3 regions of the Rhizobium sp. Nf11,1 genome follow, and region 1 is predicted to be linked to each of the others. Evidence: riboswitches for the same ligand, from Rfam matches in the RefSeq annotation. Region 1 holds a riboswitch; each other region holds the start of a gene.

Region 1 (3,270 bases):
GTATCGACCGACATCGGATGCTTCAGGCTCATCAGGCTTGCAAGCCTCAGCGAATAGCCCGCCACTCCGCCGGCATACGCCGCGGCGATCGCTGCAAGCTCGGTGTCGGCGGCCGAGAGGAACAAGATATCGCCAGGCGTCTGCCCGAGGTCGATCGCCTCTTCGCCGTCGCTGATCGATCCTTGCTGGGCCAGAAGCAGATGCATCGACTATCCCTAAGCGAGCGCTTCGATCGCCTTGCGCACCGCGTCCTGATCCATCTCATGCAGGCCGATGACGACGAGGCGGGTGCTGCGCGCTTCATCAGGCGCCCAGGCGCGGTCGAAATACTGATCGATGCGGGCACCGACGGCCTGCAGCTGCAGGCGCATCGGCTTGCCGGAAACGTCGATGAAGCCTTTGAGGCGCAGTACGTCATGCGCGGCGATGATGGCCTTCAGCCTCTCGACGAAACCTGCCGTATCGGAGATGGCGCCGAGTTCGACGACGAAACTGTCGAATTCGTCGTGATCATGCGGCTCGCCCTCTTCATGCTCCAGCTCGTGATGGGATTTGCGGTTGCCGATATCGTCTTCCGTGCCGATGCCTAGGCCGAGCAGCACGCTTGCCGGCACCGCGCCATTCCTGGCCTCGATCATCACGGGTTTGCGGGCGATGCGCGAGGCAACCTCGCTCTTGACGCGTCCAAGGCCATCGCTGTCGATCAGGTCGGTCTTGTTGAGCACGATCAGGTCGGCGCAGGTCAGCTGATCTTCGAAGAGCTCCTCGATCGGGCTTTCATGATCGAGCGATTCATCCTCGGCGCGGCGCGCATCGACGGCATCATGATCATCCGCAAAACGGCCTGCGGCAACCGCAGCGCTGTCGACCACGGTGACAACGCCGTCGACGGTGACTTCGCTGCGGATATCGGGCCAGTTGAAGGCGGCGACGAGCGGCTGCGGCAGGGCAAGACCCGAGGTCTCGATGACGATATGGTCGGGGCGCTGGTCGCGCTCCAGAAGTTTGGTCATGGTCGGAATGAAATCGTCGGCCACGGTGCAGCAGATGCAGCCGTTCGTGAGTTCGATGATGTCGTCCTCGGTGCAGTTCTCCGCGCCGCAGCCCTTCAGCACATCGCCGTCGACGCCGAGATCGCCGAACTCGTTGATGATGAGCGCGATCTTCCTGCCGCCGGCATTGGTCAGCAGGTTGCGGATCATCGTCGTCTTGCCGGCGCCGAGAAAGCCGGTGATGACGGTTGCGGGGATTTTCTGCTGTTTCATGGAACTTCAACCCTTCATTTTCAGCGGCAGACCGGCCGCGATGAAATAGACTTCGGCGGCCTTCGTCGCGATCATTTGATGCAGCCGCCCGGCATGATCGCGAAATTCCCGCGCCATGCGATTGTCAGGCACGATGCCGAGGCCGACTTCGTTGGAAACGATGACGAGCCGCGCCTTCGCCTGCGGCAGCCAGCCGGCAAGCGCAGCAGCCTGAACCGCGATATCGCGCCCCTCCATCATCAAATTGGTGAGCCACAGCGTCAGGCAATCGACCAGGATCGCCCTGCCCTCACTGTCGATAGCTGCAAGCTTGCCGACGAGATCAAGCGGCTCCTCATGCGTCGTCCAGGAAGGACCGCGATCGTCCTGGTGCTGGTCGATACGCGCCTGCATCTCGTCGTCCCAGGCGCGGCCGGTCGCGATGTAATGCCGCTCGAGGCCGGTGGAAATGACGATATTTTCGGCGAAACGGGATTTGCCGGAGCGGGCGCCGCCGAGGATGAGGGTAGCGGTCATGCTCGGCCGCTCCTGGGAGAGAAGGCATAATCGAGGCTTGTTTCGGGTGGGTATTCCTTGACGGCTGAGGGTGCGACACCCCCCTCTGTCCTGCCGGACATCTCCCCCACAAGGGGGGAGATTGAATCGCGGCACGGGTCTTCCCAAACAACCGATGTAGGGCGAAGGTCTCGCTTCTTGCCGGTCTCCCCCCTTGTGGAGGGTCCGGAGGACGGGTCGAGACCCGCGGCTCGACCCCGGCAGTCGGGCAGGACAGAGGGGGGTACCGCATACTCGACACAGGCGGCCGAAAGCACCGCACCGCCGCCACTGCATCGCGCCACCGAAGGCAGCGCTGAATTCAATCGTTCAGCCAAAACAACCTCCGTGCTGGCAGTGGACCTCTGGCCCAGGATTGGGCTCGTCGCCCGGCGCGCATGGCAGGTCTCCTGGCTCGCGGGTATCGGCCGCGATCGGGGCGGACCGGAAACCGGTCGCCCCGCATCGTGCCAGCGGATCCGCCTCGCCTTCCCGGCTGCATCGGTGAAAAGGTGGACGATTCGTAGAAATAGAGGCGTCCGACCCCGGTTGATCACCATGCATGTCCAGTGGCTTTTCCGACATGTCGCCCATCCTGCTCGCCTGCACGATTGCGGGCTGCCGGCCGGAAGGGCTCGATGCCGGATGGAAGACCCTGACCGCTCTACAGTCGCGGGGTCGGCTGTGATAAGGGCGCCCGGCTTGGGTCCGCCCCGTCACATTCCCTTTTCATCCGGAAGGGCGCAACGCCGATCCGGAACCATCCGTTATGTCAGGATGGTCAAGCGACCATCCGTTGAGGGATGGTTAGGCAAGCCGGGGGCTGAAGTCAATCGACCTTCGCAGCCCTCCTCTAGCGCGAGGGGGCGAAAGGTCACGCCAATACCACTGACTCTACCGGAAATATCGTCTTTTATCAGTAATTTACGTAATAAATATTTGACCGGCCCGCCGGCTTTTCGCCGCAATTGCGCTGCAAGCCGGTTGCGCCATCGCCCTTGACCGGGCCTCTCCCCGCCTAGTTGTCTAGCCATGCTTATGAAATTGGATCGGCGCCGCCTGCGTGCGCTGCGAGTTTTCCTCGATCCGGGGCGGTTGCGCGCCCTCACTCGCCGCAGCGAAGTCGGCCTCTCGCTGGCGGGCGCCATCGTCGGCATCGCCTCGGGACTTGCCGTGACCTGCATGAGCTATGTCTCCAACGAGCTGCACCAGCAGGTGTTCGGCATCGCCGACAGTGAAAGGTTGAGCGCCTCGGTCATCGAAGACAAGATGCTGCTGCTCGCCGCCCCGGTCATCGGCGGCGCCCTGCTCGGCCTGCTGCTCCTGGTGCTCGCCAAGCGGCGCAAGAAACCGATGGTCGACCCGATCGAGGCCAATGCGCTGCATGGCGGCCGCCTGTCGCTAACCGACAGCATCATCGTTGCCGTACAGAATCTGATCTCCAACGGCTTCGGCGCCTCGGTCGGCCTGG
Region 2 (3,270 bases), on a different contig from region 1:
GAAGGTGGGCGTTGCCGGCTGGAAGCGGCCGGAAATGATCTCGTCGACTATGTCGCGAGCAAGGGCCTCATCGCCGCGCGCCAAAGCCAGCGCCACCATGCAGATGCGGTCTTCGTAGCGCTCGAGATAGCGCTTTCCGTCGAAGGTCTTCAGCGTATAGCTGGTGTAATATTTGAAAGCCCCGAGGAAGGTAGGAAACCGGAATTTCTTGGCATAGGCCTGATCGAACAGGTCGCGGACGAAATTGAAGGAATACTGGTCGAGAACCTCCTGCTCGTAATAGCCCTCCGTGACGAGGTAATCGAGCTTTTCCCGAAGATTGTGAAAGAACACGGTGTTCTGGTTCACATGCTGCAGGAAATATTGCTTGGCCGCCACGCGATCCTTGTCGAGCTGGATCTTTCCCTCGTCGTCGTAGAGGTTGAGCATCGCGTTCAGTGCATGATAGTCGAGTGTTTCGGCCGCTTTCAGCGGTTTTGCGCCCGCGTCCCGCGTCAGATTTGTTCCCGTGTCCAAAATCGTCCCATCCCGTCTTTGACATTGGAGATATCCTCGGCAGTTCCCAGGAGCTCGAACCTGTAGAGGTACGGCACCCGGCACTTCTTCGAGATGACATCGCCGGCGAGCCCATAGGTCTCGCCGAAATTGCTGTTGCCCGCAGCAATCACGCCGCGGATGTTGGAGCGGTTTTCCGCCTCGTTGAGGAAGCGGATCACCCGCTTGGGCACGGCCCCTTTACCGCCGTTTCCGCAATAGGTAGGCGAGATCAGCACATAGGGTTCGCGAATGTGGATGGCCTCAGCGCCGAGGGGAATGCGCGCCGCGCGCAATCCCAGCTTCTCGACGAAACGATGGGTGTTCCCGGATCGGCTGGAATAATAGACGATCAGCCCCACTCCTTTTCTCCGGTCAGGAGAGCGCGCTGATCATGTCGGGGCGGAAGCCCGCCCAATGCTGCTCGCCGGCAACGACGACCGGAACCTGCATGTAGCCCATGCCACGCACGCGATCGAGCGCTTCGGCATCCTCGGAAATATCGACGATCTCATAATCCACGCCCAGGCGATCGAGGGCGCGGTAAGTGGCCGTGCATTGGACACAGGCCGGCTTGCTGTAAACGGTAACGCTCATCATGTTCCTCGTGAAGTCAATGAATTCAGGACGCAGGACTGGGATCGGGCGCCATGCGGCGTCCGGGGAAATGCTTGATAGTGATCTGGCAAGGTTGGCGCTTTAAACGCCTGACTTGGTCCCTCGCAGGATGTGCGCGGGCGCCGGCCTTGATGCTCTCGACATGACTTCAAACCCCGAAGTGCTCATGCGGTCGTTCGGGGCAGCGCAACAGCGCGGATCATTCCGCTGCATGCACGCGACCTTCCGGACACCCCGCCCGTGGACGTTTCATTCAAGGCAGGTCTCCTGGCTCACGGGTCGAAGCACCTGCCCAGCCTTCCCGAGGCATCATGCCCCAGTGACCCGAAATCGGACAGTTGCTCTCCGCTCACAGTTGCGGGGGCAGCTCCGGCCTTGCCCCACCCTCATGGCGAGACGCACCATATTCCCGTCTTAGCCCGCGATCCTCACGAATCGAAGGAACCTTGAACACTAGATATAGTACGCGAATCGAAATTCACGTCAACGGATGGTTTGTGCGTTGCGTTACGGCAGGTTTGAAATCACTGCGTTCCTGTGAAAAACATGGATAATGAAGGCTTAAACAAAACGAACTGTGGAGAAGGCCTGAACGACGAGAGCCGGCCTGTAGCCGGCTCTGCGGTTTTCGATTCCGGATCGGCCCTAATCGGCGCTCCGAAGAGGAAAGGATTTATTCCTCTACGCGGAGCAGCCTGAGCGCGTTGATCGTAACCAGCACGGTGGCTCCGGTATCGGCGAGAATCGCCGGCCAGAGCCCGGTGATCCCGATGATCGTGCTCACCAGGAAGACAGCCTTCAGCCCGAGTGCAATGGTGATATTCTCGAGGATATTGCGCATCGTCCGCTGCGAAAGCGCGATCATTCGCGCCACGTCGCCAACGCGCCCGTGCAGCACGGCGGCATCGGCCGTCTCCAGCGCCACATCGGTGCCGCCGCCCATGGCGATACCGATGTCGGCGGCGGCGAGCGCCGGCGCGTCGTTGATACCGTCGCCGACCTTGGCGACGGTGAAACCCTCGAGCTTCAGTTCACCGACGACCCGCTGCTTGTCCTCGGGCATCATCTCTCCGCGCCAGTCGATGCCGAGCATGCCGGCAACGGCCGCTGCCGTCCGCTTGTTGTCCCCAGTCAGCATCATCGCCTTGACGCCGGCCGATTTGAGCGCCGAGAGCCCGGCCACCGCGTCCTCACGCGGCTCGTCACGCATGGCGATCAGACCGGCCGCAGCGCCGTTGACAAGCAGCACCGACACGCTCTTGCCCTCGTCGTTCAGGTCAGTGATGCGTGCACTCTGTTCGGCGCTGAGCGCGCCGCGCTCGCGGGCAGCGGACGGCGACAGCAGATCCAGCGTCTCGCCCCCGACTTTGCCACGGACGCCCTTGCCCGGCAGCGCCTCGAGTTCAAAAGCCGGCGGCACCGGAACACCATCGGCCTTGGCGCGGTTGAGGATGGCGAGTGCCAACGGATGGCTTGACCCCCGCTCCAGCACGGCCGCACGCGACAAGAGCTGCGCGTCGCTCAATCCGAAGGAGACGATGTCGGTCACCTTGGGCTTGCCTTCGGTCAGCGTGCCTGTCTTGTCGAAGGCGACCATCGTCACCTTGCCGAGCGTTTCCAGGACCGCGCCGCCCTTCATCAAGAGCCCGCGCCGCGCACCTGCCGACAGCGAAGCGGCGATCGCCGCTGGCGTCGAGATCACCAGTGCGCAAGGGCAACCGATCAAAAGGATGGCAAGACTCTTGTAGATCCATTCGTGCCACAAACCGCCGAAGAAAAGCGGCGGAACGACCGCGACGAGTGCGGCGACCACGACAACACCGGGCGTATAATAGCGCGAGAACCGATCGATGAAGCGTTCCGTCGGCGCCTTGGATTCCTGCGCCTCCTCCACCAGCTTGACGACACGGGCGATGGTATTGTCGGCTGCGGCCGCCGTGACACGAACCCGGAGCACCGCATCGCCATTCACCGTACCGGCATAAACGACGGCGTCGACGCCCTTGCGCACCGGCGTACTCTCGCCCGTCACCGACGCCTCGTCGATCACGCTCTCGCCTGAAACGATGATGCCGTCGGCCGAGATGCGGTCGCCGGGACGAACCATGATGATCGCCC
Region 3 (3,270 bases), 130 kb from region 1:
GCAGGTGCGGCAATCAAGTTTCTTGTCCTTAAAATATTCAGTCATACGGCGTACGATTGCATCGATGCCGCCGACTCCACAAGCCATTTTTGAATGGGCGGCGGGTCTGCCCGCCGCGTTGAATGCGGCCGCCTAAGCGGCAACGGCGGCCTTGCGGCGGTCGCGGACAGCCTTGGCGAGATCCTCAAGTACTTCCACCGATATATCCCAGCCGATGCAGCCATCGGTGATGGACTGGCCGTAGACCAGCGGCTTGCCGGGGATGAGATCCTGGCGACCGGCGACGAGGTTGCTTTCGATCATCATGCCCTTGATGTGATGCTTGCCCGTGGCGATCTGTCCGGCGACGTCCTTGACCACCCCCGGCTGGTTCATCGGATCCTTGCTGCTGTTGGCATGGCTGGCGTCGATGATGATGCGCGGGGCGACCCCGAGTTTCAGGCATTCCGCTGTGACGGCTCCGACATCGGCCGCCTCATAATTCGGCCGCTTGCCGCCGCGCAGGATGATGTGGCAGTCCTCATTCCCCTTCGTCGAGGCGATTGCCGCCTGTCCGGCCTTGGTGACGGCCGGGAAGTGATGCGGCTGTGAAGCGGCCAGGATCGCGTCGAGCGCGACGCGTGCGCCGCCGTCGGTGCCGTTCTTGAAGCCGATCGGGCAGGAGAGGCCGGAGGCGAGCTGGCGATGGATTTGGCTCTCGGTCGTGCGCGCGCCGATCGCACCCCAGCTGACGAGGTCGGCAATGTATTGCGGTGTGATCGTCTCGAGGAATTCGACCCCGGCGGGAAGGCCCATCGCGTTGATGTCGAGCAGCAGCCTTCTGGCAATTCTCAGCCCTTCCTCGATACGGTAGCTGCCGTCGAGATGCGGGTCGTTCATCAAGCCCTTCCAGCCGACTGTGGTGCGCGGCTTTTCGAAATAGACGCGCATGACGATTTCCAGATCACTGGAGAAGCGCTGTCGCTGCTCGGCCAGCCGCGCGGCATACTCGCGTGCAGCAACCGGATCGTGGATGGAGCAGGGGCCGATGACGACGATCAGGCGGTCGTCTTCACCCTCGAGAATCTTATGGATCGCGTGGCGGTTGCTGGTCACCGTCTCGCTGACGGCGGCGGTTCGGGGGATTTCCGCGATGACATCGGCGGGTCTGGTCAGCGGGGTGATCTCGAGAATACGCAGATCATCGATGGTGTCGGGCACGGCATGGCTCCTGTTTGGTCATACCGTGCGGAACAGAAAAGCCGCCAGGTAGACTAGCGGCTGTTCGGGTTGTCGTCGCGTTGAATTCAGTTACGCACAGACCCGCATCCGCTGGAAGCAGCGGTACGAATAAAATCGCGAGGAGGCGTAGGCTGAAGTCGTCGACATTCCGCGTATGTAGCGTCGCGGCCGCTCATTGTCACGCAAAATTTGCGAGGCGAAATCACGGGTTCGCCTCTTTAAGGCTGACGTGCCGACGCTTGCCTCCGTTCCGATTTCCTGAAATAGATGCGCCGTCAGGTGCCCGCCGTCCAGGCGGGAGAATCGGGAATCCGGTGCAAGGCCGGAACGTGCCCAACGCTGTAAGGCCGACGTCTGCCGCTTCATCACGCCACTGGCTTTGCCGGGAAGGCTGCGGCAGATGGATGAAGCCGAGTCAGAAGACCGGCCTGGCGAGATAGACCCAACCCGCGCGGACGGCGGGCGGTTGCGTTGTTGGGGATTTGACGATGCGACCCTCTTATGCGGATGCCCTTTCGGCGGCATCCGGTTTTTCCATGGCCGAACGTGAAGCCGTCTATCACGCAATCATGACGCGGCGTGACGTGCGCAGCCAGTTCCTGCCCGATCCCTTGCCCGACGATGTCGTGGCGCGGCTCCTGACCGCCGCCCATCATGCGCCGTCGGTCGGCTTCATGCAGCCATGGAATTTCATTCTCGTTAAAAGTGCAACCGTCCGCGCCCGCGTGCGCAACGCCTTTGCCGTGGCCAACGAAGAGGCAGCTTCGATGTTCGAAGGCGAGCGGCGGCAGGCCTATCGATCCCTCAAGCTCGAAGGCATCGTGGAGGCGCCGCTCGGCATATGCGTAACCTGCGATCCCACCCGCGGCGGCAGCGTGGTGCTGGGACGGACGCACAATCCGAGGATGGATTCCTATTCGACCGTTTGCGCCATTCAGAATCTCTGGCTCGCGGCCCGCGCCGAAGGGGTCGGCATCGGCTGGGTCAGCATCTTTCATGAAGGCGACCTGAAAACAATTCTCGGCATACCGGAGCATATCGAGGTGGTCGCCTGGCTCTGCGCCGGCTTTGTCGACCGTCTTTATGACGAACCGGAACTTTCGGTCAAAGGTTGGCGGCAGCGGCTGCCGCTCGAGGAACTCGTTTTCCACGACGGATGGGGACGCAACGACCCGTAGCAATTACTGCTGCTGTGGTTGCGGGCCCGGCGTCGCCGGATTGGCAAGGTCGATCGAGCCCTGGTCGCCGGCAAGGAATTGCGGGCCGACCTGACGAACCTTGTTCTGCGTGGGGTCGTAGGGACGTTCGGCAACGGATGGCTGCGGCGGGGCTGATGCTGCCGCAGTATCTTTCGTCGGCGGTTTAGTGCGGACCGTCGTGATCGAGCCCTGCTGCGGCGGTTCGCTCAGGGCCTGCTTGCCGCGCATCTCCTCGTAATAGGCGGTGAGATTGCAGGCGCAGGAATTTTTCTCGCCAGGCGCGCGGTTCTTGTAGACAAAAGCGTTCTTCATGGCGCTATAGGGCGCGCCCGTTGCGACCGAGATCATGTTCGAGGAGTCGGTGCTGGTCACGTCGCGATAGAAGAGCTCGGTTTCAATGCCGGGGCACATCTTGGCGCAGGTCTGGGCATCGCGGCCGAAATCCACCGAAGTGGTATTTGAGCTGATCGGGAAGAAGCCACCGTCGCAGCTGCGCACGCAGATGGTGCTGATCGGTGAAAACATTTCGGCCCTCGGCAGGCCGTAACGCAGATCGGTCTCTTCACCGCCGCCGAGCGGAATGAAGGTATCGGTGCGCATCGCCTGTTCCTCGACACTCGGGGCGGGGTCGTCTGCGCTACGCTCGGTCGGGGCATAGAAATTGTCGCTGTTGCAGCCGTTGCGTTCGAGTGCCGCCGTCAATTCTCGGCGCGAGTCGTCAGTGCCGTCACCCTGGTTGCGCAGCTCGTCGCGGCGCTCCTGGAGATAACGGATATTGTCGATCATCCGGGCTTCGGCGTCAGAGAGTTCGGCGCAAAAATCGGCGTTGTCACTGCCAATCACGACCATG

Evidence for each region. Region 1 has a riboswitch for cobalamin ahead of cobU (bifunctional adenosylcobinamide kinase/adenosylcobinamide-phosphate guanylyltransferase). Riboswitches for the same ligand answer to the same signal wherever they lie in the genome.
Region 2: linked by a shared signal. The riboswitch ahead of nrdH (glutaredoxin-like protein NrdH) and the one ahead of cobU (bifunctional adenosylcobinamide kinase/adenosylcobinamide-phosphate guanylyltransferase) in region 1 are both predicted to bind cobalamin.
Region 3: linked by a shared signal. The riboswitch ahead of bluB (5,6-dimethylbenzimidazole synthase) and the one ahead of cobU (bifunctional adenosylcobinamide kinase/adenosylcobinamide-phosphate guanylyltransferase) in region 1 are both predicted to bind cobalamin.

Annotation. Positions count from the first base shown of each region.
Region 1 covers NZ_JBOBHU010000010.1:171,582-174,851, forward strand. The annotation lists gene cobN (cobaltochelatase subunit CobN) at 1-206, opposite strand, end outside; gene cobW (cobalamin biosynthesis protein CobW) at 216-1,265, opposite strand; gene cobU (bifunctional adenosylcobinamide kinase/adenosylcobinamide-phosphate guanylyltransferase) at 1,272-1,781, opposite strand; cobalamin riboswitch at 2,183-2,579, opposite strand; gene ACQ7C1_RS16945 (chloride channel protein) at 2,832-3,270, shown strand, end outside.
Region 2 covers NZ_JBOBHU010000038.1:9,952-13,221, reverse strand. The annotation lists gene nrdE (class 1b ribonucleoside-diphosphate reductase subunit alpha) at 1-516, opposite strand, end outside; gene nrdI (class Ib ribonucleoside-diphosphate reductase assembly flavoprotein NrdI) at 495-896, opposite strand; gene nrdH (glutaredoxin-like protein NrdH) at 910-1,131, opposite strand; cobalamin riboswitch at 1,393-1,616, opposite strand; gene ACQ7C1_RS30560 (heavy metal translocating P-type ATPase) at 1,826-3,270, opposite strand, start outside.
Region 3 covers NZ_JBOBHU010000010.1:37,837-41,106, reverse strand. The annotation lists gene ACQ7C1_RS16275 (3-deoxy-7-phosphoheptulonate synthase) at 133-1,200, opposite strand; cobalamin riboswitch at 1,482-1,667, shown strand; gene bluB (5,6-dimethylbenzimidazole synthase) at 1,710-2,399, shown strand; gene ACQ7C1_RS16265 (DUF2865 domain-containing protein) at 2,403-3,270, opposite strand, start outside.